One region of the Synechococcus sp. R55.3 genome, then DNA from elsewhere that is predicted to be linked to it. Evidence: riboswitches for the same ligand, from Rfam matches in the RefSeq annotation. Region 1 holds a riboswitch; the other holds the start of a gene.
What was found. Region 1 has a riboswitch for cobalamin ahead of metE (5-methyltetrahydropteroyltriglutamate--homocysteine S-methyltransferase). Riboswitches for the same ligand answer to the same signal wherever they lie in the genome.
Positions count from the first base shown of each region.

Region 1 (18,092 bases):
GAACTCCGGGGGCATGGGCGCCATCCACCAAAACCGGGATCCCGCGCTCCCGACAGAGGCCGATCAGCTCAGGCAGGGGGTAGATCAGAGCCGTAGGCGAGGTGAGGTGATCCAACACCGCCAGGCGAGTTTGGGGAGTGAGGATGGCCTCGAAGGCCGCGATAACCTGCTCTGGCCCCGCAATGGGGAAAGGGATCTGCGCCTCAACTGGGATGGCTCCCCACTGGGCACAGATGTACTGCAATGCCTGACGAACGGCCCCGTAACCGTGATTGGTGCAGGCGATCTGATCCTCTGGCCGGAACCGCAGCGAGCGCAAAACGGCATTCACCCCGCTGGTGGCATTTTCCACAAACACCAAATTTTCGGGTTCGGCCCCGACAAAATGGGCCAGTTCTGCTGCCGCCGCCCGCAAGGCTCGAGGAAGTTCCTCTCCCATAAACTGCACCGGCTGAGCCTCAAGGCGTTCCCGCCATACACTCTGGGCCTGCAACACCTTTTTCGGGGTCGCGCCATAGGAGCCGTGATTCAAAAAAACGGCTTGCGGATCCAGTCCCCACAAGGAGCGTTCGCAAAGTGGCGCACAAGCACTGAGGGCAGCGCCAAAGTGGGGAGAAGTGGATCCCAGGTTGGAGAAGAAAGGCATGGTTCACTCCCTCTGTCCCTGGACGATGCAGGAAAAAGATGGGGGAATTGCTGCGATCTGTGTGAGGGGTTTGCTCAGAAATCCGAAGATATCAACACCTATCAACACCGCTGATGTGGAGACCAATGGCATCTCGACTGAATGTCAGAACCTAAGGCTCTTTGAGACGGATTCTCCTAGGTTGATCTATTGGCCGTCACCCAATTCTGGGCCGAGATCCGAGATAGGGGCAATTTTGCTGAGCTTGATTTTGGGGTTGCTGGCAACAAACTGCTGTAAAGTCCACTCGTTCTTAAACAGAAGAACGGGCCTGTCTTGAATGTCTTTAACAACTAGGGTGTTAAACAAGCTGGGGATGTTCTCCAGCGCCTTCCAGCCATTCTCGACCCAGCGAGCCAGGGTGTAGGGCAACATCTCCAGTCGGGTTTCGACGTTGTATTCACTTTCAAGGCGGTACTGCAAAACCTCAAACTGCAACTGGCCCACCGCTGCCACAATCGGATCCCGTTTGGAATCGTCGATAGAGTACATGATTTGTACAGCCCCTTCTTCCCGCAGTTCCGCTACCCCTTTCTGGAACTGCTTAAACTTGGAAGGATTGGGATTCTTCAAGTAGGCAAACAGCTCAGGAGAAAAGCTAGGGATCCCGGCGTAGCGCAGCTTCGGGCCGGTGTAGATGGTATCCCCAATGGTGAAGATGCCGGGATTATTCAGGCCGATCACATCCCCAGGGTAAGCTTCGTCGATAGAGATGCGCTCTTGAGCAAACAATTTCTGGGGATAGGATAGACGGATCGAACGATTGAGTCGGGCATGGTTGACCACCATATCCTTCTCGAACTTGCCGGAGCAGATGCGTACAAAAGCGACGCGATCCCGATGGCGGGGATCCATGTTGGCCTGCAGTTTAAAGACGAAGCCCGTAAACTCAGGATGTTCGGGCGGGATTAGCCCAGCAGTGCTCTCGTGAGGCATTGGCGGTAAGGAATACTCCAAAAATGCATTGAGGAAAAGCTCCACCCCAAAATTGGTCATGGCACTGCCGAAAAAGACCGGGGTTTGTTTGCCAGAATGCACCTGTTTTAGATCCAAGGTGGGCATGAGACCATCCAGCAGTTCCAGCTCTTCCTTGAATTGGTAATACAAGTCCTTGTCGATCAACTCCTCAATTTGCGGATCCCCAAGTTTAATGACGGTATCTTGAACTCTTAGCCGCCCCCCAGATACCCGCTCAAAGAAATGAAACTCCTGAGTTCGGCGGTCAAATAGCGCAGTAAACCGCTCGCCTGAGCCAATTGGCCAGTTGACAGGATAGGGCTTGAGGCCCAGTTCTGTCTCAATTTCATCCATCAGCTCCAAGGGATCCCGACTTGGGCGATCCATCTTGTTGATAAAGGTAAAAATCGGCAGCCCCCGCATCTGACACACTTCAAACAGCTTGCGGGTCTGGGTTTCCAACCCTTTGCCGGCATCTTCCAGCATCACGGCATTGTCAGCCGCTGCCAGGGTGCGATAGGTGTCTTCGCTGAAGTCCTGGTGGCCGGGAGTATCCAGCAGATTGAGACGAATGTTGCGGTAATCAAATTGCAGGACGGTAGAGGTGATGGAAATACCCCGCTGCTTTTCCAGTTCCATCCAGTCGGAAGTGGCCCGCTTTTGCGCCCGACGGGCCTTCACAGCTCCCGCTTCTTGAATGGCCCCCCCGTACAACAGCAGCTTTTCGGTGAGGGTGGTCTTCCCCGCATCGGGATGGGAAATAATGGCAAAGGTGCGCCGTTGCTCTACAGCTTTGGCCAAATCAAGTTCTTTCATCAACTGTTGCCGCTCCACTACAACCTGGTCGCCTTAAAGAAGATTCCGCCGCGATGTTGTCCCCTAAAGAATGGGAGAGATACGGAGAAGGAAAAAATAGAAAATCAGTGGGAAATACGCTTGAGAATAATGAGGTTGGGTTGCCGCCAGGTAGCGAGGGGGAGAGAGCACAGGCCGAAAAGCGCGAAAAGCCAACAGAACCATTTTGACCCTAGCACAGGAACAGGGATCCCTGTTGTCTGGCATACTGGCGGAGATCTTGAGGGGGAATTTCCCAGGCCAACCGGCCAGAACTCAAAGCAGATGCTGCTCGTTGTTGTTGCGCAACGCTGACGTGAAGAGCAGTTGCTCAATCGTGGCAATGGTGAAGTTTTGGCTGATCACCAGCCGCTCGACGCGAATGCGGTGGGCTTGCAGGAGGCAATCTTGCTGCAAGGGCTTGGGCAATTGTTCCCAATGATCCAGCAGGACTTCCAGCAAAATCTCGCCCGGTAGCCCGGTGGCGCTTTCCAGGGATCCCAGCTTTTCTACCCTCTCGACAGACCATTTGAGGGTGAGCTTTTGCAAGCCCAGTTGTGCATCCAGAGCTTCACGGGGATCCGACTGGGCACCCTGCCCATTGGGGGTGCCATTGCGGCGAACCCCATTGTCGGTGCAAGCAGTAGCAGGGGGCAAAAGCTCGGCTGGCTTTTCAGTTGGCAGCGAAGTATTGGCCCATTTGGCCAGACTGACCTGGGGTGAGGAGGCAACCCTTTCCACCTCGACCGGAGCGGGCGACAAGTTGGACAAGGGATCCGCATCCCGAGAAGGAGCTTCAGGTGTGGAGAGCACACTGGCCAGGAGAGGCATCCGTCCTGCCTCTGGTGGGGTTGTGGCAACCTGGCACAGAGGGGACGAGGCGGCGGCAGATGGATCGGGCTCAACATCTAATGCCGCAGGGTGAGGCAGATCCAGGGAATCCGTCCCCCTGTTGTCCTCTGGACGGTGCGGAGCCTCAACGCCATCGGCAGCCGTAGGTGCAGGTTCCATCGGCTCTGGCTGCTTATTCACCCCCATGCGCGAGAGCAAATCTGCCTTGGTGGGGCCGGTGGGCAATTTTTTTTTGGGAGGCTTCTTGGCGGTAGCCATGTTAGCGGGCCTCCAACACAGCCTTGAGGACCTCACGATAAGGTTGGGCCAGGAGATCTTCCCCCGCCTCCGCCAACGACCAGCCCATGCTGTTGGTTTGCTGCACCACTGTACTTTGCCGCACCGGCGTGAAAATGGGGATCCCTTGCATCATTTCCGCCAAGGCTTCCACCGCGGCCCGCGACATTTTGGTGCGGTTGTTGCCCACCCACTGTTCCCGTGTGGGGAGCACCCCCAAAAACTTGGGCACATGAAAATCCAGCTCTTCCAATTCTTTCAACAGCACCAGGGTACTTAGGGCCCCCATCACCCCCTTTTGGGTACATTCCGTCGGCACCACCAGCAGATCGGCGCTGAGAATGCTGTTGTAGGTGAGCAACCCTTTCGAGGGGGGGCTGTCGATGACCAAAAAGTCATACTCCGGCAAAATCGGTCGCAAAGCCCGCTTCAAAAACAGCTCCCGCCCCGGCTCCATCACGATCGCATCCATGGCCCGCGAGAGACTGTAATCGCTGGGGGCCAACCACAGCCGCTCCTGGCGATCCTCATTCAACGGCGGACGGATAATCTCCCGAATGTGAACCCGATCCGCCCCCGGCAGAATCGTCTCGGCAATGGTGGCCGACTCGGACAGATCCGTCCAGCCCATCCACTGGCTTAAGTTGCCCTGCGGATCAAAGTCAACGGCCAGCGTCTTGCCATGCTCGGCCAACATGATGGCCAGGTTGAGGGCGGCTGTGGTCTTTCCGGATCCCCCACTCAAACAGGCAACGGTGATGACAAGCGCCGTTCTGCCAGACATGAGTTATCCCCTCGTAGCCCATCCCCTAACACTATAGCTAGGGTTAAGCAATAGTGTTCACACTTCAGATAGGGATCCCGCCGCTGGGAATGGCCTACAGGGATCCAGCCGCTGGGAGCTGAGCTTCCTCAGTTCTTTTCGATCCTCGGATTGAATTCTCAGAGGGAAGACACAAACCGGTGCAGCCGCTGCAGCCCTTTTTCGAGGGTGGTGCGGTCGGCAGCGTAGGAAAGGCGGATGTAGGAATCTGCTCCAAAGGCCACTCCCGGCACGGCAGCGACATGGTGTTCCCTGAGTAGCCGCTGGCAAAACTCCACCGAACTTAACCCGGTTTGGCCGATGTTGACAAACACATAAAATGCGCCCTCCGGCTCTGGGCAAGTCACCCCCGGCAAGGTGCGGATCTCGTCCAGCATCAGATCCCGCCGCTGCCAGAATTCTTGGCGCATTTTTTCCACAGCCGCTGCCGATAGGGGGCTGGTCAGGGCTTCCAGAGCGCCGTACTGGGCGAAGGTACACACATTGGAGGTGCTGTGGCTTTGCAGGTTGATGGCTGCCTCGATGATGGGCTTGGGCCCGGCCAAGTAGCCCACCCGCCAGCCGGTCATGGCGTAAGCTTTGGCGAAGCCACTGCTGAGAATCAGGCGCGGCATCAAGTCAGGGCAAAGGGATCCCAGGCTGATGTGGCGGGCCTGTCCGTAGACCAGCTTTTCGTAGATCTCGTCGCAGATCACGTACAGATGGGGGGCCGAGAGGATCACCTCTGCCAGAGCTGCCAGCTCGTGCCGGTGGTAAACGGCTCCGGTAGGGTTGGCCGGTGAGTTGAGAATCAGCAGCTTGCTGCGGGGGGTGAGGGCCTGGCGCAATTGCTCGGCGGTGAGCTTGAACCCCTGGGCCTCTTCCGTCTGCACCCGCACAACCTTTGCCCCTGCCAAAGCCGCAATTTCGGGGTAGCTGACCCAGTAGGGAACAGGCAGGATCACTTCATCGCCGGGATCCAGCAGCACCATGGCCAGGTTAAACAGGGTTTGCTTGCCGCCGTTGCTGATCAGGATCTGGTCACGGCTGAACTGCAGGCTGTTTTCTTGCCGCAGCTTGTCGGCCACTGCTTGGCGAAGAGCGGGGATCCCGGCGGTGGGGCCGTAACGGGTTTTGCCCTCTTCCAGAGCACGGATGGCCGCGGCCCGAATGTGGTCAGGCGTATCGAAATCCGGCTCGCCCGCGCTCAAGCTACACACATCCAGCCCCTCTGCCTGCATGGCTTTAGCCAGAGCCGAAATGGACAACGTGGGGGAAGGGGATAGATGGGCGACCCGTTGGGACAAGCCAGCAGACACCATCGGTCAGGGAGCTCTTTGGTTTATTTTAAAGTTCTGAAGCGGGGCCAATCTAGACAGCTAGGCTACTGCGGTCAACAGGCGGGTACCATCCACCAGCAACAGCTCGTTGCCCTCTCGCTCTGCCAACAGATCCCAAAACTCGCCCGCCACAGCTCCCGGCAAGAATCCTTCCAAACGCAATTGCAGCGGGGGAAATTGCTTGGTTCCCTGGGGCTTGCGCCGCACGGTCACCTCAACAAAGCCATCGTGGGGCTGGACGATGCCGCGGATGTTAAAGCCTTCCTCTACATCTTCAGGGGCAGGCAAAAACGGCTCTTCTTCCCACTCTGGGTCTTGCTCCTCTTCCGGTAGGGCCAAGATGCGAATGACGCTCAAGCCCAAAGCCCCCCCTGAACGCGGCTGCGGCTGCACATAGTACCAGTAGGTGTGGCCACTCTCGATGCAGTGGTTGAAGGGGCGAAGAAGCTCGGCGCGTCCGGGAGTAGCCGGATATTCTGCCCCGTCAGAAGCAACCAAAATTGCCTGTGCATAAGCCTTGGGGATCGATCTCAGGGATCCCTTAACTAGGCCCAAAGCGCGGAATTGGTAAGGGTGGGCGGGAGGAGGCAATGGGTTCATGGCGGCCAGATCTTGGAAAGCCAGGGAAGTAGAGTCCATCATCTTATCCTATGGCGATCCTCAGATTGGAATATCCAGGGCTTTCCTCAGCATCGCCTCCAGCTCATCGCCCTGCCGACTTGCGCACCGCGATCAAGCTGCTGGTGGTGCCCAGAAAAACCCCCATCCCCAACAACATCGACGGCAAGAGCCAAAACTCCAGTTGGCTGCGATCTGCCTGCATCACCTTGAGGAAGGGCAAGGCAATCAACTGCTCCAGCAGCTCCTGCAGCAACTGCTGGGATCCCAAGATCAATCCCCAAGCTCCCACTGCGCTGATCACCCCAAACAGGCACCCTTGCAAAATAAAGGGCAAGTAAATCCAGGCTGCTGTCGCCCCCACCAATTGCATCACCTCGATCTCCCGCCGCCGCGCCATGACGATGAGGCGAATGGTGGTGGTGATGACCGCCACCGCTGTCAGGGCCAACACGCCGGTAATGGTCAGGGATCCCAGCCGTAGCATGTCCTGGAGCTGGGCCAGTTGCTCCACAATGCGGTCGCCGTAGTAGACCTCATCCACCCCTTCCAGTTGGCGAATCTGCTCCGCCACTTCCCCCAAGGCTTCGGTGGAATCCGCCTTAACCCGCAGAGCATCCACCAAGGGGTTCTCCCCCAACTGGGTTTCCATGGCCGCCTCGTCTTGGATCCCCATTTCCAGCAAAAGGTTGCGCCAAGCCTGGTCTTTGGTGATGACCTTCACCTCGGCCACATGAGGCAGTTGGGCGACCTGAGGTTGCAGCTCCACCCCCTGCCGTTCCGGCTCCAGGTAGACGGAGATCTCCAGTTGTCCTCCCAGCGACTGCACCGTGGCATCCACGCCCCAGGACAGCTCAACGCCGATCCCCACCAAGAACAGCAACACCAGCAGGGTGCTCACAGCGGCCCAGTTCAGCCAGCCCCCCCGCCGCAACCCCAAAAAAGTCTCCTGTAGGAGATAGCGGATTTTATTGAGAAATCGGGAGAGAGATTGCATGCTGTTCTCCATCCAACAATCAATGGGCTCAGACCCTTGCCCCCTGGAGCTCAACAGAGCCTGTGAAGAGCAAAATAGGGATCCCGGCAGGCCCTCAGCGCAGATCATACAGGCGCCCTCCCTCCATGCGCACCACCCGGTGGCCGGCCCGCTCCACCAGCTAGCTTTGGATCGAAAGCTGTCCGCTCAGCAGCATTCTGAGCGCATCCAGCCCACATCTGGCTCAGCAAGAAGAGGCCCACAGACCACACAGTTACTTTTAAGCTTGATGCCATAGAAACCCCGATCTGTCGCTTTTTCAGCAAAAAGGAGCAAACCCCCTTGCCTCCTGGACAAGACTTATGGCAGCTAAGCTATCACTGCCTTATCTTGAGAGCAATGCAGGGGGGGAGGATGCTTAGAGGATTCCGATGACTTCCTGCAAGACCGCTGGGTGAAAGGTGAGGTCTGGTAGCTCCAAAGGCTGCTGGCTTGGTGATGATTGAAGCACTCTACTCCCGTCTCTGAACTCCGTGATACGATGTAGCTCAGCTATCGGTTCTGACGGGGATCAGCCGCCAGAGGAAACGGGGAAAGAGCAGTGAGAATCTGCCGCTGTCCCGCAGCTGTGATCCGGTTTAGGAGAAGTCCTGCAGCAAATCTCTAGAGTCATTCGCTGCCGATCCAGATCTTGTCCCCCAAAACCGTGTCAGTCAGAATGCCCGCCGATGGTTTTTCTAAACTTCACAACATCTGCGAGGTACAGATGGTAACTGTCTTGGCTTTAGCTCGTTTCTGCTTTCGTTATCCTGAGCATTTTCCCGGCGTTGCTCCCACAAGCTTTCGGTACTCCTCAGCAGTAGAAATAAGTCCAAGAACCCAAGCAAGACTCTGAGCCAGTTGGCCGGGAGAGAGTAAATTTTGGGTGCTGTTGCACCAAGATCTATCAAGATCTACAGCCCGCCTACGCGAAGGAAAGAGTGAGATGTCAGGCTTCCTGACTTCAATTGGTAGGCTGGCAAGTAGCCACTGCGATCGCTGGCTGCGTTGAGTATCTTTTTTGCGCAAAAGGCAGTGTTTTGTTGGGGTTCCAGAGGCAAGAGAGGAACAGCCGGTTTCTTCCTTGGCGGGCGGGATCCCAGTTGAGGGCGAATTGAACGCAGGAAAATTAGAAAACTCATTATTTGGGATGGCACACAACATGACTGCACAAACCATGACATTGGGGTATGCCCGCATGGGCAAGCGCCGCGAGCTCAAAAAAGCTTTGGAAGGCTTTTGGAGTGGTGCCCTAGGGTCAGAGGCTCTGCTGGCTACCTTTTGGGATTTGGAGACTCAAGCCTGGCAGACTCAGCTACAAGCTGGGATTGATCACATTGCGGTAGGGGATCAGACTCTCTACGACCATGTACTGGACTGGGCCACCTGGCTGGGGCTGATCCCCTCTCGGTTCCGAGGTCTGTCGGGTTTAGACCGCTACTTTGCCATGGCGCGGGGGCGGGAGGGCCTGCCGGCTTTGGAAATGACCAAGTGGTTTGACACCAACTACCACTACTTGGTACCCGAAATTGAGCCGGAAGCCGATCCCAGTCCTAACTTTGGGGATTTTTTGGAAAGAGTTCGGCGGGCCCAAGGGATCCTAGGGGAGCGCACCAGCCCCGTTGTCCTCAGTCCAGTGACTTTGCTCTGCCTTAGCCAGCGATCTGGGGATCTGCGGGCGGACTTGGAAAAGCTCCTTCCTCTGTACCGGGATCTCCTCCAGGAGTTAAAACAGCTGGGGATCCCAGAAGTCCAGATTCACGATCCCATTTTGGTTACCAGCCAGGGAAGTGGCCTGCGGGAAGCTGTGGAAATGAGCTACCGCCAGTTGGCAACCGCCGGGATCCCTGTCCACTTGGTCACCTACTTCGATGACCTGGGGGAGACTTACCCCTGGGTGGTGCAACTGCCGGTGGCCGGCATTAGCCTTGACTTTACCCGTGGCCACACCCTGGATCTGGTAAGAACCTATGGCTTTCCGGCTGACCAGATCCTAGGTGCTGGCGTAGTGGACGCTCGGAATGTCTGGAAGGTTCAGCCTGAGACCGTCTTGGCCAGCCTGCGGGAGCTGCAGGGGGTAGCTCCCAACCTACGGGTGCAGCCTTCCGCTTCGTTGCAATTTGTGCCCCACGACGCTGCTCTGGAAGCCCAGTTGCCGGAACCCCTCAGAAATGTCCTCAGCTTTGCCGAACAGAAGCTGGCCGAAGTAGCTCTCCTGGCGCGAGCCCTCAACGGCGAAGACACTGCTGCCCAGCAGGCGGAAATCCAGCAGCAATGGCAGAGCTTTGCGCAGTTTAGCCCCCCCAACCCCCAAGTGCGCCAGGCTTTGGCCAACCTCAAGCTCCAGGACTTCGAGCGATTCCTGCCCTACGAGCAGCGCCTAAGTCGGCAGGTTCAGCTACCACCTTTGCCCACCACCACCATTGGCTCCTTCCCCCAAACTCCAGAGGTGCGGCAGTGGCGAGCTAAGTACAAAAGAGGGGAGGTTTCGCAGGCGGAGTACGAAGCAGCCATTGACGCTGAGATTGCCAAGTGCATCCGCATTCAAGAAGAGATTGGCCTGGATGTGTTGGTGCATGGGGAATTTGAGCGCACCGACATGGTGGAGTACTTTGCCCAGAAGCTGGAAGGCTTTGCCTTCACTGAACACGGCTGGGTGCAGAGTTACGGCAGCCGCTGCGTGCGCCCTCCCATTCTCTACGGCGACGTGGTTCGCCCCCAACCCATGACAGTGCGGGAATTCCAAGTAGCCCAGTCCCACACCCAAAAGCCGGTGAAAGGCATGCTCACGGGGCCAGTGACTATGCTCAACTGGTCCTTTCCCCGTGTTGATATTCCCCGGCGGGAGCAGGCTTTGCAGATTGCCCTGGCCTTGAGAGCCGAAGTGGCAGATCTGGAAGCGGCTGGAGCGGTGATGGTGCAAGTGGATGAGCCGGCACTGCGGGAGGGGCTACCTCTGAAAAAAGAACGCTGGCCAGAATACCTCAGCTGGGCAGTGGATGCCTTTCGCCTAGCTACCGGCGGGGCCAAGCCGGAAACCCAGATTCACACCCACATGTGCTACTCAGAGTTTGGGGACATCATCGAGCACATTGAGCGGCTGGATGCCGACGTGCTTTCCATTGAAAACAGCCGCAGCAACAACAAAACCCTGCTGCAAATTGCCCAGGCTGGGTATCGTCACCAGGTGGGCAACGGCGTTTACGATGTCCACAGCCCTGCGGTGCCGAGCGTTGAGCAAATCCTGCAGCAGCTGCGCACAGGACTGGCCCACTTGCCTGTGGAGCAAACTTGGGTTAATCCCGATTGTGGCCTCAAGACCCGCCGCTGGGAGGAGGTGATCCCCGCACTGAAAAATATGGTGGCTGCCGCTCATCAGCTAGGGGAGGAGCTTCTGGAAACCCAACCTGAGGGTCTGCGCGAGTAAGGCCCACGACCCGCTGATGTAACTGGTCGGGCTGGCTTGACAAGTCGCCGCGGGCGGTGCCGCTGTTGTGCTGATGCGGCTGGCTTAGGGCCTACGGTCTGCTGATGCAACCGGCAAAGCTGCTCTCCGGGATCTCAAAAAGCTTGTGGAGAGCAAAATAGGGATCCCGGCAGCCCTCAGCGCAGATCATACAGGCGCCCTCCCTCCATGCGCACCACCCGGTGGCCGGCCCGCTCCACCAGATAGGGGTCATGGCTGGTCATGATGACGGTCACCCCAAAGGAATTGAGCCGCTCCAAAATCTGGAGAACCAAGAGGGAGTTTTCCGGATCTAGGTTTCCTGTTGGCTCGTCCGCCAGCAGCAGCACCGGCATGTTGACAATGGCCCGGGCCAGGCTAAGGCGCTGCTGTTCCCCCCCCGAAAGCTCATGGGGAAAGTGATCTCGCTTTTCGGTCAGCCCCACCATCTTTAGGGTCGGCCCGATGCGACGGCGGATTTCTGCGGGGGACAGCCCTTGGGCGCGCAGCACGAAGGCCACATTTTCTGCCAGGGTGCGGTTGGCCAGAAGGCGATAATCTTGGAAAACCACCCCCAAGCGCCGCCGCAACATGGCCAGCGGACGCGGTGGGATGCGGTAGGGTCGCCGCCGCCCTTCAGAAGAAAATAGACAGACTTGATCGACGATGACCGTGCCCTCGGTGGCCTGTTCCGCCCCGTAGAGCAGTCGCAAAAGAGTGGACTTGCCTGCTCCGGAGACCCCCGTTACGAACACGAACTCGCCGCGGCGCACCTCCAAGTTCACATCCTGAAAAATCAAGTTGCCGTTGGGAAAGACTTTGCTCACGCCCCGCAAGGACACCATGCTGGCCGGGGTTTCCAGGGATCCGGATTGAGTGCTGCCGTAAAAGCCCAGGGTGGCCTCTGGATTGGCCGGGGCAGGGAGATGAGGAGTCGGAGCCGTACCGGCCCAACGGTACAAGCGAGGAGGATAGCCGATGTGCTGACCGATCACCATAGTAAGCGCCTAGACAGAGGAGGGAGAGAGCGCCGGCAGACTAGGGGCGCAAACGAGAAGAGGGATCCCACAGCACCCGCCAGACAAACTTGGGCAAAGCCAACATGCGTCGCCAGCGCCAGGGTTCCTGATAGAGACGATACAACCATTCCAGGTGATGGTCACGCCACCAACGGGGCGCTCGCCGTTTTTGGCCGGCCCAAATGTCCAAGCTGCCCCCCACCCCCATCCAGATGGCTTGGGGCAAAAGGGGACGCCACTTTTGGATCCACAGCTCCTGCCGCGGGGATCCCAGCCCCACCCACACCAGTTGCGGTCGAAATTCCTGGAGAGCTTGCAGAAGCTCTTTTTCTTCCTCGCTAGAGAAGTAGCCGTGGTAGCCCCAGAGGGCCAAAGCAGGACACTGGGCTTGCCAATATCGAATTGCTGCCCGGTTGACTTCCGGCCTTCCCCCCACCAGGGCCAAGCGCCACCCCCGTTCTGCCGCCAACGGGATCAGGGTTTCTGCCAGCTCGATCCCCGGCACCCGCTGGACGCGGATCCCTTGCCGTCGCAAAGCCCACACCACCCCGATGCCATCGGGGATCACCAGCTCCGCCGCTTGCAGCACCTGGGCAAAGGCCAGATCCCGCTGCGCCTGCATGATCATTTCCGGGTTGCAGGTAACCACCTGAGCGCCCTGACCCTCCCGAATACGCGCCTCAATCCAGGTGGCGTAGCTCTGTAGGCTGGCCTCCGGCAGAGCAAGGTGCAGGTTCACGCCCAGAATCGCATGGATGGATAACGACACTACCGACCGAATGCTGGCCCCCACTGGAGCCGTTGGACACGCTTTTAAGATAGCCCGGACCTTCTCCCAGAGGGAGAGGCGAGTTCGAAGAGGCATTTCATGGCTATTTGACCACGAAAATCTCTTCCCTCAGGCATCCGCGGCGGCATCCACGGCGTATCTCCATCAGACCAGGCCAGAGGGAATTGCCCGACCCAGAGCAAGCCCCTGAAGGTTGGTTGCCATCTTTCGAGACAGGAGACTTGAGATGAAGACTGCAAAGACTCCCTTCGCTCTGCCTCAATTGGCCGCCGAATGGGATCCCAGCCCTGCAACCTCCCGCCGCAGCTTGTTGTTGGCTGGTTTGCTGGCGGGCGTAGGTGGAGCAATTGGATTGCGCACCCTGCCCGGTGCCGCCCAGTCCAACACTGCCGACATCGCCATCCTCAACGCGGCCATCGACTTGGAACAGCAGGCAATCTGGGCCTACAAAACCGCTGCCGGCAAGTTGAGCAATACTGAGGTGGGCAAGATCGTGTTGGAAGTGGCCACCAAGAACCTGAAGGATCACGAACAGCACCGGGATCTGCTGGCGGGCGCCGTGCGGCAACTGGGGGGGATCCCCTCTCGGGCCCGGGATAGCTACGACCTTTCCACCTACATCGACAACAAAGAAGGCAATCTCGACTCCGATGCCAACATTGCCAAGCTGGCCCTGGCTCTGGAGTTTGATGCAGCCTTGGCTTACAACGACGCGTTTACCCAGCTTTCCAACAAAGACCTGGTGGCTGCCGCCAGCACCATTGGCCCCAACGAAGTTGCCCATGCCACTGCAATCCGGGCCGTGTTCCACAGCCTTGACCCCAGCATTCTGGTGGTGCCTGCCCCCTTTGTCAGCGCCGAGACTCGGGAGCGCTGGATCCTGAAGGTGTAGAGCTGTTGGTAACCCCTGCCGGCGATGAGGCGATGATCTGCAAAGCCTTCCAACGTCCTCTGTAGGACTTGGGGCTTGGAGATCCAAGTGCTCTGCACTGCTGTCGCAATCGCCTTCTTCTGAACGCCTCAGCTTTTTTTCGCTTCCTAACCTGTGTGGAGAAAGCCCTATGCCAATGACGCGGCGGTTGCTGTTGCTCAGTGGGCTGGGATCCCTGCTCAATGTGGGGGCTATCTTGGCTGTGGATCGGTGGCGACAAGCCAGCTCTGTTGCGGGGCGAGATCCTGTCGAAGCAACGGCGGCAGCAGAGGTAATCATTCGGGGGTTTCAATACCTGCCCTCGGAGGTTACCCTCAAGCGGGGGGGCAAGGTGACCTTCACCAACCTGGATTCCACCCCCCACACGGCTACTCCTGTGGAGGGAGCGCAGTTTCAAGGGACGGGACGGCTAAGTCGCAACGAGAGCAAAGCGGTGGTGTTCGAAGTAGCTGGGATCCAGGAATATTTCTGCGATATCCACCCCAGCATGGTGGGCCGCATTGTCGTCGTCGATTAGGTGAAGGCCATGCAAATGGAACCCCTGGGATCCCCTCTTCCCTTCTGGAACATTTGTCGGCGGGTGTACCTGGTTTGGGCCGTCCTTTTGGGGATTGGGTTTGCTGCCACCCAGTTTCACCAAGAGGCCAACATCAACTGGCTGTGGCTGGTGATTTCCCTGATTGGGTTGGGCTACATGGTGCGGCAGACTAGCTTGCCGGAGTTTCGAACAGCCGGACTGGCCCACCTCTACTTTGTGGGTTTGGTGTGGACGTTGGTGATCGCCCAGGGCATGATCCTCTCGGTGCTGCCCTTTGTCGGGCGTACCCCTTTGGCAGCTTTGAGCCCATACCTGGGGGTGTTTTGGCTGTGGCAAATGGGGCTGGGTCACTGGCTCAACGGCTTGGTGGATCCGCCGCGCCTCCCCTACTGGATGACCGGTGGGATCCAGATCCTGGCCGGAGTTGCCTGCCTGCTGTGGGGGCTGGAGTGGCAGTTTGCGGTGGCAGGGGGAATCGGGGCCTTGGCCATGCTTCTTTTGATCCGGTTGCACTGACCCGTTCACTGATCTGACTTTGGGGTCTTATCCAGGCGCACTCGCCAAACTCCACCTCCCACGGCCACTTCATCCCCAGGGCGCAGCTTGCGTCCCCGCCGGGTTTCCACCTCACCATTCACCCGCACTTGCCCCGCTTGGATGAGCTGCTTGGCCTGCCCACCGGTGGGAGCAACCCCCGCCAGCTTGAGGAATTGATCCAGCTTGATTACAGGATCCGTCGCCGGCTGGGGATCCCTTTGAGCAGTCTCCGCCATCACTTCACCCAAAAGGTTTTGACATTTACAAATTCCAGGATCCCTTCCCGGCTCAGTTCCCGTCCATACCCTGAGCGTTTGATGCCGCCGAAGGGAAGGCGCGGGTCGGACTTGACCATGCCATTGATGAACACGGATCCCGCCTCCAGCTCCTCCAGCAGGCGCTCTTGTTCCTCTGGATCGGTTGTCCAGGCGCTGGCACCCAGGCCAAAGGGCGTGTTGTTGGCCAGCTCAATGGCTGCCGACACATCCGGGACGGTGAACAGCAGCGCCACCGGCCCGAACACCTCCTGGTGGGCCACCGGATGATCCGGGGGGATGTCGCTCAGGATTGTGGGCGGGTAAAAATTCCCTCCCAAGGGGGATCCGCCGATATGGACTTTGGCTCCTGCTTGCACCAAAGCCTGCACCTGTCCGTCCACCTCTTGCAGGATGCTGGGGGTAGCCAGAGGCCCCACATCGGTTTGCGGATCCAAGGGATCCCCTACCTTGAGCCGGCGAAATCGCTCCGTCATGGCAGCCGTGAAAGGTTCAGCGATAGCCCTGTGCAAGATAAATCGTTTGGCGGCAATGCAGGATTGGCCGTTGTTGATCAGACGGGCCGTGACCGCTGTGGCGACTGCTGCCTCCAGATCGGCGCTGGGCAGCACGATGAAGGGATCGCTCCCTCCCAGTTCCAACACCGTTTTTTTCAGATGTTGACCGGCCAAACGGGCCAGGCTGGAGCCGGCGGCTTCGCTGCCGGTGAGGGCGGCCCCCCGCACCCGTTCATCCGCCACCACCTCTGCCACCTGGGCTGCTGTGATCAGCAGGGTTTGAAAGACCCCTGGCGGAAATCCCCCCTCCCGAAAGATCTGCTCTAGGGTCAAAGCCGATTGGGGCACGTTGGAAGCATGTTTCAGCAAGAGGGTATTGCCCGCCATCAGGGCTGGGGCGGCACAGCGAAACACCTGCCAAAAGGGAAAGTTCCAGGGCATCACTGCCAAAATCACCCCCAGCGGCTGGTAGCGGATCCCGCTGCGGCTGGCATCGCTGGCGATGGAGCGCTCGGCCAAGAATCCCTCTGCCTCCTCGGCATAGTAGCGACAAACCCAAGCGGATTTTTCCACTTCCGCAACGGCAGAGGCCAAGGTTTTGCCCATCTCCAGGCTGATTAGGCGGCCAAACTCCGCTTTGCGCTCCTCCAGGATCCCTGCCACCCGCTTCAGCCAGGCGGATCGCTGAGCAAACGGGATCCGACGATAGCTCTGAAACCGCTCGTGGGCTTGGGCGATACAGCTTTGGATCTGCCCAGCGTCGAAAACGGGGTAGCGAGCCAATTCCTCTCCGGTGGCGGGGTTGATGCTGACCAGGTGCCCCATCGTTTTCCCTCAACGCCTGTTTCTCCACTCTGGCATTTGCGCTCTGCCTGGAATAGTGCTCCGCACTGCTACTGCGTTCGCGTAAGCGTTGCGTAGCAATATGGAAAGATTTGCGGAGTGGGGGACTCAGGGTTGCGGGCTGCCGGTGGTGTCTGTTCGGGATGGCGGGGCGGATCCAGGAGCAGACCAGAACTCGTAGGCTGCTTGCGACAGGCTGGCGATCAGCTCTTCAGCTCTGGGGTCGTTGGGGGTTTCTCGCTTCACCCACACCGCCGCCACATAGCGCCGCCCGTTGGGTAAATCCAGGATCCCGGCATCCCCCACCACGGAGCTCAAGGTTCCCGTTTTGTGGGCAATGCGCACCTCTTGACCCAAGTTGGGCCGGAAATAGGAGGGCCGTTGGGTGCGCCAGAGAATGTCCAGAAAACGGTCGCGGCTGCGGCGGCTGAGCATGCGCCCATGTTCCACCTGGCTGAGCAGCCAAACCATGTCGCGCGGGCTGCTGGTGTTGGTGCCTTCCAGATCCGGTAGCCACCATGAAATTTGCGTGTGTTGTAGCCCCCACTGCCGAAATTTTTGGTTGAGAGCCTCCTGCCCACCCAGGCGATCGATGATCAGATTGGTGGCGAAGTTGTCGCTGAGGGTGCTCATCAGGGTGGCCGCTTCCAAAGCAGAAACCTGGGATCCCAGCGGGCGGGTTTGCAGCACGCCTGCCCCCCCTCCCTTGAGATCTTCCCGCAGGGTGAGCCTCTCATCCAGCCGCACCTGCCCGGTTTCCACAGCCTGGAAAAAAGCCAAGAGAATGGGGATCTTGATCACGCTGGCGGCAGGAAAAGCCTGATCCGGCCTAACCCCAGCAAAGGCGCCAGTTTCCACCTCCCAGAACAGAGCCCCTGCCGTCAAGCCCGGTTGGTCGGCCAAAGCGGCCAAGCGCTCCTGCAAAGCCGGGATCGCTTCTCCCCGCAGAATGTCACTTGGCAATGCCGGCGGGGGAGGATCCCCAAGCTGCGTCGTGGACTGTTCTGTCCGGCCAGCGGTGGTCGATTGCAGCAGTTGCGAGAGGCCCGCCATCGTCAGGCCCAGGATGAGACTTAAGCTCAGTCCCCTGAGCAACACTTGCCCGAGAGATGGAGAACGTCTCAAGCGGCGAGGCCGGGCAGCCCGTTGGCGCAGACGAGCAATGGCTTTTTGGCGGGCAAGACGCAGCGGTTGAGGAGGGGAAACCGACAGGGATCCCCTGGGGGCAGGAAGCAGGCGACCAGATCCCGTTCGCAGCTTTGACTCCGCCGGAGGTGGGACGGTATCCTTGGCAGGTTGTGAGGGGCGGCGGGGATCCCGCGACTTCTCTGGCAAAGGCCTACGGCCCGCTAGCGCGGATGGATCGGTGCCTTTCCTCTCCCTTGCTTTGGTCATGAGAACGGTTGCCTTTTCCCGACAGCGGTGCGGAGTACTAACGCCATGCTCCTAACAGACAATGCTGACCGTTTCACCGACTCAACTTCGGTGAGCTTGGCTTAATTAAACCCACAAATTGACCAACCTGACCTACGATTGCAAAACGCCCATCAAACTGTCATCACTACACTATGCCTCCACGTCCGCGTTAGCAGTGTGGGGCAGTGACGAGATGTACCATCCCCCGGCCCGGCGGCTCAGAACCCCATCCTTGACCACAGGGATCGGTGGCAACTCCGCACGGTGAACTGAACAAGGCCAGAACAAGCAGCGTGCTGGAGGAAGAGCCAGGTATGCAATGATTCAAGCGGATCTGCATCTAGTGTGGATCAGTTCCGAATGACTCCGTATATAGTATTGGGTGATGCGGGATCCCCACCCAAAATAGGGGCTTTGCCCCT
Region 1 covers NZ_JANSIG010000017.1:18-18,109, reverse strand. The annotation lists gene NW849_RS04425 (aminotransferase class V-fold PLP-dependent enzyme) at 1-646, opposite strand, end outside; gene NW849_RS04420 (peptide chain release factor 3) at 833-2,458, opposite strand; gene NW849_RS04415 (hypothetical protein) at 2,753-3,586, opposite strand; gene NW849_RS04410 (ParA family protein) at 3,588-4,388, opposite strand; gene NW849_RS04405 (pyridoxal phosphate-dependent aminotransferase) at 4,547-5,728, opposite strand; gene NW849_RS04400 (hypothetical protein) at 5,786-6,388, opposite strand; gene NW849_RS04395 (cell division protein FtsX) at 6,450-7,361, opposite strand; cobalamin riboswitch at 7,880-8,085, shown strand; gene metE (5-methyltetrahydropteroyltriglutamate--homocysteine S-methyltransferase) at 8,542-10,806, shown strand; gene NW849_RS04385 (cell division ATP-binding protein FtsE) at 10,983-11,822, opposite strand; gene NW849_RS04380 (WecB/TagA/CpsF family glycosyltransferase) at 11,863-12,582, opposite strand; gene NW849_RS04375 (DUF4439 domain-containing protein) at 12,860-13,525, shown strand; gene NW849_RS04370 (plastocyanin/azurin family copper-binding protein) at 13,695-14,081, shown strand; gene NW849_RS04365 (hypothetical protein) at 14,091-14,618, shown strand; gene NW849_RS04360 (RNA-binding S4 domain-containing protein) at 14,624-14,875, opposite strand; gene NW849_RS04355 (NAD-dependent succinate-semialdehyde dehydrogenase) at 14,875-16,236, opposite strand; gene NW849_RS04350 (serine hydrolase) at 16,363-17,649, opposite strand.

Region 2 (12,172 bases), on a different contig from region 1:
TGCTTGGTGGACAGCGAGATCCGTCCCCGCTCCGCATCCAGATCGATGATCATCACCTTCACTTCGTCGTTGACGTTGAAGACGCTGTGGGGCGTATCGACATGATCGTGGGAGATCTCGGAAATGTGCAGCAGGCCGGAGACGCCGCCAATATCGATAAAGGCACCATAGGGCTTGATGCCCCGCACCGTGCCGACCACCACCTCGCCCACTTCCAGCTTGTTCATCTTCCGCTCCACCAAGGCGCGGCGATGGCTCAACACCAGGCGGTTGCGGTCTTCGTCCACCTCCAGAAACTTCAGGGGCAGCTCTTCGCCCACCAGCTCTTCTTTTGGCTTGCGGCTGCTGATGTGGGATCCGGGGATAAAGCCCCGCAGCCCCTCAATCCGCACCAGGGCTCCACCTCGGTTGGTGGCAAAAATGGTTGAGCGAACGGTGGCATCTTCTTTCTGGAGCTGCCGTACCCGTTCCCAGGCCCGCATGTACTCGATGCGACGGATGGAAAGAGTGAGTTGTCCCTCTTCGTTTTCTTCGGTGAGGATAAAAAACTCGCGGGTTTCTCCGGGCTGCAGCATCTCGTGCGGGTCTTCCAGGCGGCTAATCGACATCTCCTGGAGTGGCAGAAAGGCAGCCGTTTTGGCCCCGATATCGATCAAGGCACCGCGTGGCTCCACCGAGAAGACTGTACCCGCCACAATTTCGCCAGGGCTGAAGTGATAGTCGTACTTATCCAGGAGGGCGGCAAAGTCCTCAGTGGTAAAACCTACATCGGCAGCGGTGAATCGACTCATAGGGGTGCAGTAACTGATCAGTTGCGCGGGATAAAGGGTAGAAGGCCAGTTGAGTTTAGCAGAATCCCAGATGAGAGTGCATTCACTCTCCCACTTTCCCACCTGTGGGGGATGTGGCTGGGAAATACCATCGTAGCTTAGAGGAGCGTCTTTTGTGGCAAGTTTTCCGGGGATCTTGCCAAGCTGGAAGATAGAAGATTTGGGAGAAGAACGATTGCACTTTATCGACCAAGCCGAAATTGAAGTGCAAGGGGGGAATGGCGGAGATGGCATCGTTGCCTTCCGCCGTGAAAAGTATGTGCCGGCTGGGGGGCCATCCGGCGGCAATGGAGGGCGGGGCGGCTCAGTGATCCTGGTGGCAGATCCTGGCCTGCAAACTCTGTTGGATTTTCGCTTTCAACCGGTGATCAAAGCGGAACACGGGGCCAAAGGGGGGCCCAACCATCGCAGCGGGGCCAGTGGTGCGGATCGGCTGGTGCGGGTGCCCTGCGGTACTGTGGTGTTCAATGCGGAGACTGGGGAATTGTTGGGCGATCTGGTGGGCAAAGGGGATCAATTGCTGGTAGCCCGTGGGGGCAAAGGCGGCTTGGGCAATGCCCATTTTTTGAGCAACCACAATCGTGCCCCCCGCCAATTTACCAAGGGCGAAGCAGGAGAACGGGTGCGCCTGCGCCTGGAGCTGAAGTTGATCGCCGAGGTGGGCATTGTCGGCCTGCCCAATGCGGGCAAGTCCACTCTGATTTCGGTGGTCTCCTCTGCCCGGCCCAAGATTGCCGACTACCCCTTCACCACGCTGCAGCCCAATTTGGGAGTGGTGCCCCATCCATCGGGAGATGGGGTGGTGTTTGCCGATATCCCGGGGCTGATCGAGGGGGCGCACTTGGGGGTGGGGCTGGGCCACGAGTTTTTGCGCCATGTGGAGCGCACCAGGGTACTGATTCATTTGGTGGATGGCACGGCGGCAGATCCCGTCAGGGATTACCAGATCATTCAGCAGGAGCTACACGCCTATGGCCACGGGCTGATCGACAAACCGCAAATTCTGGTTTTAAACAAGATCGATGTTCTGGATCCCCAGCAGGTTGCCGAGCGCACCCAGAGGCTGTCTGCCGCTGCCGGCACTTCCGTAGTGGCCATTTCTGCAATTGCCAAGCAGGGGCTGGATCCCCTCTTGCAGCGGGTGTGGCAGTGCCTGGGTCGGGGATCCCAACAGTCTGCGGAGTTGGATCTTGTGGGGGCAAAATCCATCCAGTCCTAGGGCAGAAGAATCTTAGAATGGGAAAGCCCCTGCCTTCCCAGAACCCAGAGACGAGTGGCCATGTATATCTCGGCGGAGGATCTGCCACCGGATTTGCGTCAGATTATGTTGGCCGTTGAACAGGCGGCTCAGGCGAGGGCGGGAGCGTGTGTGGAGCTGCTGATGCTCCTGCGGCTGCTGGAGGAGTTGCACCGCGCGATCCTGGAAGGTGCCTTTCGGGAGTCTTTGCCCAATACCCGTCAAGCTCTGTATCGGGTGCTTCAAGATTTGGAAGAAGCGGGCGACTGGCCCTATCTGCCCCGTCTGCACATCCAAGCCCTGATGCAACAACTGAAGGACTGGCCCGAATCTCAGGGATCCCTGCCGGTGTCGGTGCCACCGACCCCCCGCCCTCTTGTGGAAAACCCTTTGGGGGGGAGCTGCTCCGAGTCTTGACCTCTTTCCACCTGCCCGATGGCCGAGTATTTTAAGCTGCATCCTCAACAGCCCCAGACCCGTTCCATCCGGCGGATCGCAGCGGCTTTGCGGGAGGGGGCGGTGATGCTCTACCCCACCGATACGGTTTACGCCATTGGCTGCGACGCGACCCATAAACAAGCAGTGGAGCGGGTACGCCGCATCAAGCACCTCTCCAACGATAAACCCCTCACCTTCTTGTGTCCTTCTCTCTCGCGCATTGCCCAGTATGCCCAGGTCACCGATTCAGCCTATCGACTGATGCGGCGGCTGATCCCCGGCCCGTTTACGTTTCTGTTGCCAGCAACCAAGCTGGTGCCCAAGTTGGTGATGGATCCCAAGCGGAAAACCACCGGCATCCGGGTGCCCGATTCTGCCATTTGTCAGGCTTTGCTGGAAGAGTTGGGCAATCCAATTGTCTCGACCTCTGCCAAGCTGGGGGGGGATCCCGTCGGATCCCTGGGCTTAAGTTTTGGGCAAACCTGGGAATGGGAGAGCGATCCCTGGGATGAGGGTGGGATCTTTGCGGCTGAGGAAATGCGGCAGTTGGAAAAACAGGTGGATCTGGTGCTGGATGACGATGCCCCCCGCCGGGCCAAGGTCTCTACGGTAATCGATTTGACCGGATCCGAGCCGCTGGTGGTGCGGGCCGGGCTAGGGTATGAGCAGGTGGCAGATCTGAACCTGAAACTGGTGGGAGAAGACGGTTAAGGGCAGAGGGATCCCGCGTTCTCTAAAATAGGGTCAGTGCCTTCGGAGTGTGCCCATGTCTGAGGCCCTGGCTCAGCAAAAATCGGCTCTGCTGCACCTACTGGAGGCGACCGACCGGGGCCGGAAAGTTTCCCCTGACCAAAAAGCCCAGATTTTGTCTCAAATTGCCGTCCTAGAAGCGCTCAACCCCACCCCCAAGCCAACATCGGCTCCTGAAGGGTTGGAGGGGAACTGGCTCACCCTATTTACCACGAGCACAGCTCTGCTGCGGCTGGCACAGTTGCCTTTTTTGACCACCGGCGAGATCTACCAGTGTATTCGGGCCAAGGCTGGACGGGTCTTCAACGTGGCGGAGATCCAGGGATCCGGCTGGCTGGGGGCTTGGGTGCCACGGGGAATCTTGGCGGTATCGGCACGCTTTTACCCCGAATCGGAGCGTCGGGTGAGGGTGATTTTCGAGCGATTGGTGTTCGGATCCCAAGCTTTGATGAGCTACGAGATCGAGAGTTTTCTCTATTTGCTCGAGCGGGCTCCGGAGCGGATCCCGGCTATTCAAATCGATATTCGCCGCCGCGAGCCAACGGGCTGGCTGGATATCACCTATTTGGATGAAGATTTGCGGATGGGCCGGGGCAGCGAGGGGAGTGTATTTGTCCTGAAACGGGTGAGTTGAGACTTCGGCTAGCCGGAGGGCTTAGAGGGTTCCGTTTCGGCTATTTTGTGAGATAGGTTTTGGGTTAGGGTGAAGCCTATTTCCTGGAGAACTTGCAAGGCGCGGTAGGACTCCCGCAAAGCTTGCAGCTCTTGCTGAGTTTGCTCCAGTTGCCGGGCTTTTTGCTCCTGTAAGAAGCGCAGCCTTTGATTTTCGGACGCCGTGCGACGCAGAACGTGCTTGAGTTTCTGCTTCTGCTGCTGAAGCCGAGTCCGCCTCACCTCCAACTGCTGCAGTTGGATTTCTTGGAGTTCCAGTTCTATTTTCAGAGTGGCGACCTGCATCTGGAGTTGGCGAAGTTTTTGGTTGAGCTCTGGCTCTGGTGTGGGTTTTGCCGACTCAGGGCTTGGGGAAGAAGGTGATGACAATTCTTGTAGGGGCTGCAACTGTTGGGCCTTGGCCTGCGAAGCTTGATCCTGGTGCTGCTCGCCCTGCAGTCTTACTTGAGTGTGTTCGCTTACTTCGGTTTCAGTTTCCGTCTGCTGCTCAGCTTGATCAAGAATTTGTCGATCGCAGATCTGGGTTTGAGGATCCTCGTCAACCGACTGCAAAGGGAGAGAATCCTCCTCGGGTTGCCGAGGGTTGCCGCCATAATCGGCGGGATCAAAGGGAGACAGAGCCGCTACCAGCGAGGCCCGAAAATCAGTCCAGGAGCCCGACTGCAGACCCATCTGAACCACCCGCCAGGCCCCATAGGAGGCCCCAGCGGCAGCCAGGATCCCAGGGATCCCGGCCAAGGATAAGGAAACCCTGGGCAGGGTTGGCAGGATCTGATCCAACAGCCCCACCACCAGAGCGAAGACGAAAATCCCGCTCCCCGCAGCAGCGGCACCCGAGACCCAAGAGGAGCGGGAAAACATCGTCATTGGCTTTTCGTTATCACAATCGCTAGAGCGGGAAAACCAGGTTCAAAAATGGCCTGTCTGCACTCAGTTTATCCCGCCAGCAGCCTCTGTTTCCCTCTCAGGGCACCTGCCAAGCCCGTTGGTGGTAGCCCTCTAATTGGGCCCAGGGATCCCCAGCCGCTGCGTGGGTATGGCCGTGGTCGTGGTGAGGGTGGGAATGAGGATGGTGATGGGATCCGTGCCCGTGATGGTGGTGATGATGCTCGTGAGGATGGTGATGGGTATGCCCAGCTCTGACCTCTGCGCTCACGGCCAGGCGAAACTTGCACAGGTGGCAGTTCATTTGGGTTTGGCCCTGTAGGGCTTCCTGCTCCAGTTGCTGCAGGCTGTGCAGCACCGTGTCCACAAGGCCCAATTCCGGCAGCATGAGCCAGTCGATTTCCGACTGTCGTTGTCGTTGTTGTTCCACTGCCGCCTCAATTTTTTTCACCAGCACTCCGGTAAACAGGAAGTAGGGCAGCACGATCACCCGGCGCGGATGCCAGGACAAGGCCCGCTCCAATCCCACGGGCAGGCGGGGATGGGTAATGCCGATAAAGCAAGTTTCCACAGCGGCAAACCCAGATCCTTCCCAAAGCAACCGGGCCAGTTTACAGGCTTCGGCATTGGCCTCGGGATCGCTGGAGCCGCGACCCACAAACAGGAGCACGGTTTCTGCTTCTGGGATCCGCCGCGGTTGGGCGGCCATCAAAGCGGCCAATCGGTCTCGCAGCAGTTGCAGGATCTCGATGCGGATCCCCAGCGGCCCACCGTAACGAATGCGCAACTGGGGATAGAGGGCCTGCAGGCGATCCAATTCCATCGTCACATCGAACTTGTTGTGGCGGGCCCCAAACAACAGCAGCGGCAGGACCACAATCTCTTGCCACCCTTGGGCCAAGCACTGCTCTACCCCCTGGGCAATGGTTGGCTGGGTCAGCTCCAGAAAACAAGGGATCACCGGTCGATGGGGAGTGAGGGATTGGTAGACTTGGGCCAACTCCAGAAAGGCTTGCCGCCCTTCAGGGTCGCGGGATCCGTGGCCGATAAGCAATAGGGGCAATGAAGGAGAAGCAAGCTGCCCAACCGAAAGGGGAGGGGAAACACTGAGGGTATTCAACACAAAAAACTCCGTTCCTTGTGAATCGCAAGGGGTACAGGACAACGGCAGGTGGGTGTTCTGGCTGAGGGAGGGATCCCATCACAGTTGCGTCACAGTGGCGGACTTGCACCGCGCTTTCCCCAGTCTGCCTGAGCTTTTTAGGTTAGCTTGCCTCTTGCCATTCACCAAGCTCCCGGGGGGGATGTTCTTGTCTGCCAGAAGATAGCCCCGAGACATGAGCGGTACGGCAGACTCATGCTCAAAGGGCAGCAAAACTGTTGCCGCGCTAATCCCCCTTGCCCCTGGGAGAGGGCCTAACGCCGGCCCGCTGGTTTGGGGGGCTGAAAGTGTCGCAGGCGCAGGGCATTGGCGACCACCGAAATGGAACTCAGGGCCATTGCCGCCCCGGCCAGCATGGGGTTGAGCAGCCAGCCTGTGAAGGGATAGAGCGCCCCAGCAGCAATCGGGATCCCGAGCGTGTTGTAGATAAAGGCGAAGAAGAGGTTTTGGCGGATGTTGTTGAGGGTAGCCCGGCTGAGTTGAATGGCTGTGGCGACTCCCCGCAGATCCCCCGACATGAGGGTTATATCGCTGGCGGCCATCGCCACATCCGTACCCGTACCGATGGCGATCCCCACATCGGCTTCTGCCAGAGCCGGAGCATCGTTAATGCCATCTCCCACCATCGCCACCCGGTGTCGAGGTTGTCTTAGGCTGCGTATGTAAGCTGCCTTCTGATCCGGACGGACTTGGGCAATTACCCGCTGAATGCCTGCTTGCCGAGCAACCGCTTGGGCCGTGGTGGGGTTATCCCCGGTTAGCAGGATCACCTCTAGGCCCATCTGTTGCAGGTGTTGCACTGCCTCAGGAGAGGTGGGTTTGAGCGGATCGGCAATGGCCAACAGCCCCACCAGACTCTGGGATTGCGCTACGCCGATCACCGTTTTGCCCTGGCTTTCCCAGGTCTGAACCCGCTCTGACCAAGAGGGATCCCAAGGGATCCCCATCTCCTGTAGCCAGCTCAGCCGACCGATGCGAATCCACTGATCTTCCACCCAAGCCTCTGCCCCACTGCCTACCCTTGCCTGAAAGTGCCAGGCAGGAGGGATCACAATTTTTTCGGCTTCGGCTTTCTGCACCACCGCCTGGGCCAAAGGGTGTTCCGAGTGCCGCTCCACTGCCGCTGCCAGGCGCAACACCGTCAGGGGAGAGGAGCCATTAGCCCAAATATCGGTGACGGTAGGGCGACCTTCAGTCAGGGTGCCAGTTTTGTCCAAGACCACCGTGCGCAAGTGGTGGGCCAATTCCAGGCTGTCGGCACTTTTCACCAGGATCCCCAATTCTGCCCCTCGTCCCGTGGCCACCAGGATCGAGGTGGGGGTCGCCAACCCCAGCGCGCAAGGGCAGGCGATGATCAGCACCCCAATTGTGTTCACCAAGGCCAGTGTCGGGTTATCGGCCAGCACCCACCAGAGCACAAAAGTTAGAACTGCCACCCCAATCACCGCCGGCACAAACCAGGAGGTGACCCGATCCGCCAACTGTTGAATCGGAGCTTTGGATCCCTGGGCTTCCTGCACCAGGCGCACGATCTGGGCCAGAACCGTGTCTTTGCCCACCCGCCGCGCCTCCATCACAAAGCTGCCCGTCTGATTCAGCGTTGCCCCAATCACCTCATCCCCCGCCGACTTGAGTACAGGCAGGCTCTCGCCGGTCACCATGGACTCGTCGAGGGTGGAGGATCCCTCTAGAATGACCCCATCCACCGGCACCTTCTCTCCGGGGCGCACTCGGATCCGATCCCCCACCTGCACTTCCCGAATCGGAATATCCTGCTCCACCCCATGGCGAATTACCCTTGCCGTTTTCGGTTGCAGCCCGATCAGCTTGCGAATGGCTTCGGAGGTTTGCCCCTTAGCCCGTTGCTCCATCCACTTGCCCACCAGAATCAGGGTGGTGACCACCGCCGACACCTCATAATAGACATCCGGGTGCAGTCCTTGCCGGTGAAAATAGTCGGGGAAAACCGTTGGGAAAACAGAATAGAAAAAAGCCGCGCTCGTCCCCAAGGCCACCAGCGTGTTCATATCCGCTGAACGCCGTTGCCAAGCAGCCCAGGCTCCCCGGTAAAAATGCCTGCCCACCCAAAACTGCACCGGAGCCGTCAGCAGCAACTGCAACCCAGGATTGTGCAGCCACATGGGAAAGCCCGGGATTTCCATTCCCAGCATCATCGGCAGGGATCCGATCACCAGCACCGTGCTGATGCCCACCCCCATCGCCACCTTCAGCTTCAATTCCCGTTCTGCGGCCCGTTGGGCGATCCGCTCTGGGTCTGTCGGATCGTCCAGTTGCCAATCCTCCTGGATAAGGCGCGCCCGATACCCCGCCCGCTCCACCGCCCGAATCAGCGCCTGCGGATCCACCAGCCGGGGATCCCCTTTGACGGTGGCCTGCTCACTGGCAAAATTCACGGATCCGGAGGATACTCCCTGCACCTGAGTGAGGGCCTGTTCGATGCTGCGGGCGCAGGAGGCACAGCTCATCCCTTGCAGGGCCAACTGCCAAGTGCCCTCAGGAGAAGGCGCAGAGGCCGATAGTGCACCCGATGACCCTTTATGGGCAGACATGGCAACACCTTGTTGATGAAACGACAGCTACTCTCCACCCTGGGCAGGGCGAAGGCAGCCATCTGTACAGAAATTCAAAACAGACGCCCGACCGTTCCCGGCCCAAAATTGACTAGGCCGGGGGATATCCCACCTGGGTGAGGGCCTGCCGCAAATCGCTCACAGACCGCCCAGAAGTAATCCGCACCTGTTTGGTTTTGGGATCCCCTTCCACCTGGGCCTGGGGATCCAGTTGCCGCACCGCTTGCGCAATGGTGTCCACGCAAGCCGCACAGGCCAGCTTGGGCACTGTCAAAACAACCTGCATCTTGGGAAACCTCCCCAACCCAATGCCACTGAAAGGATGCTAAACCTTACAGTGGACTGGAAGGTCAAGGGGGAGTCTGAGGCTCGTCCATATTCCAGCGGTAGTCCACCTGATAGCCCCGCTGTCGCCAGTCTTCTTCCAGTTGCACCTGTTGGGTGAGGGCTTTGCGCAGAGAGTTGATCAGCTCTTGTGTGCGGGCTCGGTTGCCGAAATCCTGTTCTTCCACTGCCGGAAAGGTTTGCCGCTCCAATACCCGCAGCAGAAATTCGTAGTGGATGTGAGCCGGCACAGGAATACGTTTCATCGGTCTGAGCAATCCTTAGAGATCCATTGTTCTTAACAGAGATCCATATGATGGAGGGTTCTCATTCACTGAGATGACAACAGGTGGCGCACAGCTTGGCCGGGATCCGGCTGTCTCACCAGAGCTTCCCCCACGAGCACAGAGCGCACCCCCCAGGCCCGCAACTGCTGCAAATCGGCAGGGGTATGGATGCCGGACTCGCTGACAATGGGCAGCTCGCCGAGGAGATCCGAGTGGGCGGCCAACAGGTCGCGCGTTGTGTTTAAGTCCACCGCAAAGGTTCTCAGATCGCGATTGTTGATGCCAATGAGCACCTGCCCTCTGGACTCTTGCAGTTGGGGCAAACGCAGCACCCGCTGCAACTCTTGGGAGGTGTGCACCTCCAGCAGAGCCGCCATGCCCAATTGCCGAATCAGCTTGAGAAAGTAGCCCAAATCCGCATCGGAGAGAATGGCGGCAATCAAGAGCACTGCATCCGCCCCCAAGGCGCGGGCCCAGAGGATTTGGTAGGGGTAGAGAATGAACTCCTTGCACAGGATGGGGATCCCTGCCGCTTGACGGATCTGCCGCAGATACTCGCCACTGCCCTGAAAGAACCGCTCATCCGTCAGCACCGAGAGACAACTGGCCCCACCGGCCTCATAGCTCTGGGCAATGGCCACCGGGTCAAAGGGATCCCGGAGAACGCCGCGGCTGGGGGAGGCTTTTTTGACCTCGGCAATCAAGGAAACAGGGTGAGGAGACTGGGTAAGAGCCGCCACAAAATCCCGCACCGGCGGGGCTTGATCCAGTTGCCGTTGCAATTGCTTCAGGGGAAGCTGCTCCCGTTGGCGCTCCACCTCCTGTTCTTTGTGCCAGACGATCTCTTCCAAAATGTGGCGCGGCTTGGCTTCCGGCGCTGTTGTCTGGTACACCTGAGAGGCTACGACCACCGGCGGGGCAGGAGAACGCCGACGAATAGAAAGCGGCTCACCTTGCAGCTCCATACAAACCCTGAGCAGAACCCTACACCACACCCTAGACTACCTTAGTGCTCCGCCACCGGTTTGAATAGCTACCCCGGACATCCCCAAAACTCATCTGGCGAAGGTGCTTTTTTTAGCCTATGGTTGAGTCTAGAGCGGTAAGGTATAGAGTCTGATGCCATCTTTTGCGCCTTGGGGAGCCCTACTCCGGCAGCCGTTCATTGTTCCCCAGCCAGGGGCGAGGGCTCGGTGGGGTTAGGGTTTGGGATTGGCGTTGTCCATGCTGTTTTGAAGGAGTTCAGGCGTGCTGTACCTGGCAGAGCTATCCAAGCCGATTGGGTTTGCTAAGTCGTCTCTACAATTGCTGGCCAAGCAGCAGCAGGACAATACCTGGGTGGCCGTGAACGAAGAATCGATTACCCTGGAAGGCCGCATTGCCCAGGAGGCCGGGCGTTTCAAGGATGGGTCGCTGGTGCTGGCGGAAATCTCCGGCAGCCGTCAGGTCGCCCGCATCAGCGAAGCTGCTCGCCAACTGGTGACTTACCTGCAAAACTTCAGCCAACTTCAGCTCAAAGCCCGCAGCCAGGAAGAGGAGATCGAGGTTTGGAAACAGTCCCTCACCTTTCAGGCCCATGAGCTTAAACGCCGCGAGATGGATCTGGCAGCCCAAGAAGAAGAGGTGCAGCGGCTGTACGAGCAATACAAAGCCGTAGAGGAAGATCGCAAACTCCTGGACAGCCTCAAAGAGGAGCTGGCAGCCCAGCAAGCTTACTTGGCCGAACAACAGCGGCTGATCGGAGAACAGCGGGAAGCTCTGAATCGACAGCGGCAAGAGTTGGAAGCTCAATTGCAAGAAGCTCGCTCCAGCCGATTGGGGGAAGCAGAAGCAGCGCAGCTACAGGCTTTGGTGCAGCAGCTCCAGGAGACTCTACATCCGGCTGGGGATCCCTTGGCGCTTCTGCAGAGCTTGAAAAGCCACATTCAGCAGCAGCAGGAGCACTTGAATCAACAGATTGCCCAACTGGAAGCAGAACGTCAGCAGGCCCAGATCCGGCAAGACGAGCTGGATCGGGACTACCGCGCTTGGCAAGAACGCCGCGCCGCTTGGTGGGGATCCCGACAATCCCTGGAGCACAGCCAAGCAGAATGGCAAACTCGGCAGGGATCCCTGCGAGCCTATCAAGAACAACTGCAACAGATCACCCGCCACCTGCATTTGCAGGAAACTCTCCAGCAACAGACGTATCGCCTGGTTCAAGAGTACGACTTCATCATCGCCCATCACGACGGCAGGGCAGGATCCGCGGATCCTCCCATCTCGGTCGAGGAGCTGGCGGCTTTGGTCAGCCAACTGCGCCGGGATTACGAGCAGCGGGCGGCCCAAGTTAGCCAGCAGCGGGCCGAGCTGGAGCAAAATCGCCAAGCCCTACGGGAGCTGCAAGAGCGTTTGGCCACTGCCTCTCCCGAAGAGCGGTTCGATATCGAAATGGATATTGACTACGCTCAGTCTGCTTGCAGCGCCCTCGAAGAAGCTCTGCTGCCTCAGGAGAAAAACCTACAGCGGGAATACGAAGAGTTGACCCGCCAAGAGGCCCGCCTCAGCCAGCTTCAAGGGCAGGCCGCTGCCGCCCCTACCTTGGTCGATATTGGCCCGATTCTGGATCAGATCGGCAGCCAAAAACAGGATCTCCTTCAAGAAAAAGGTCGCTTGCAGAGCCTCATCCAACAATTGGATTCTTCTTTACCTTCTCAACAAGAGCAGCTTGCCCGCCAACGGCAAGAGTTGGAGCAGCAGTGGCAACACCTGGAGCAAGAGGAGGGATCCCTGCGGGCGCGCGCCCAGGCCATGGCAGAAACCTGGGGTCGCCTGAATCACCTGCAGGCCACCCTCTACCCAGAGCGGGATCGGTGGGCAGCGTTGGCAGGAGAATTGGCGCAGTTGGAGACGGAGCTGGGCCAACACCAGGCCAGAAACTCCACTGCACACGCCCACGTCCAACAGGTACGCTCTCTCTTGGCTGCCCTCACGCAGGCGTGAGGAAGTCCACGTTT
Region 2 covers NZ_JANSIG010000065.1:58-12,229, forward strand. The annotation lists partial or broken gene NW849_RS10410 (S1 RNA-binding domain-containing protein) at 1-791, opposite strand, end outside; gene obgE (GTPase ObgE) at 1,006-2,049, shown strand; gene NW849_RS10420 (hypothetical protein) at 2,110-2,484, shown strand; gene NW849_RS10425 (L-threonylcarbamoyladenylate synthase) at 2,503-3,216, shown strand; gene NW849_RS10430 (PAP/fibrillin family protein) at 3,272-3,889, shown strand; gene NW849_RS10435 (hypothetical protein) at 3,898-4,794, opposite strand; gene NW849_RS10440 (sirohydrochlorin chelatase) at 4,892-5,932, opposite strand; cobalamin riboswitch at 5,965-6,101, opposite strand; gene NW849_RS10445 (heavy metal translocating P-type ATPase) at 6,229-8,544, opposite strand; gene NW849_RS10450 (heavy-metal-associated domain-containing protein) at 8,657-8,851, opposite strand; gene NW849_RS10455 (DUF5340 domain-containing protein) at 8,916-9,155, opposite strand; gene trpC (indole-3-glycerol phosphate synthase TrpC) at 9,221-10,141, opposite strand; gene hmpF (pilus motility taxis protein HmpF) at 10,425-12,158, shown strand.
Region 2: another riboswitch for cobalamin. It lies ahead of NW849_RS10440 (sirohydrochlorin chelatase); the one in region 1 lies ahead of metE (5-methyltetrahydropteroyltriglutamate--homocysteine S-methyltransferase).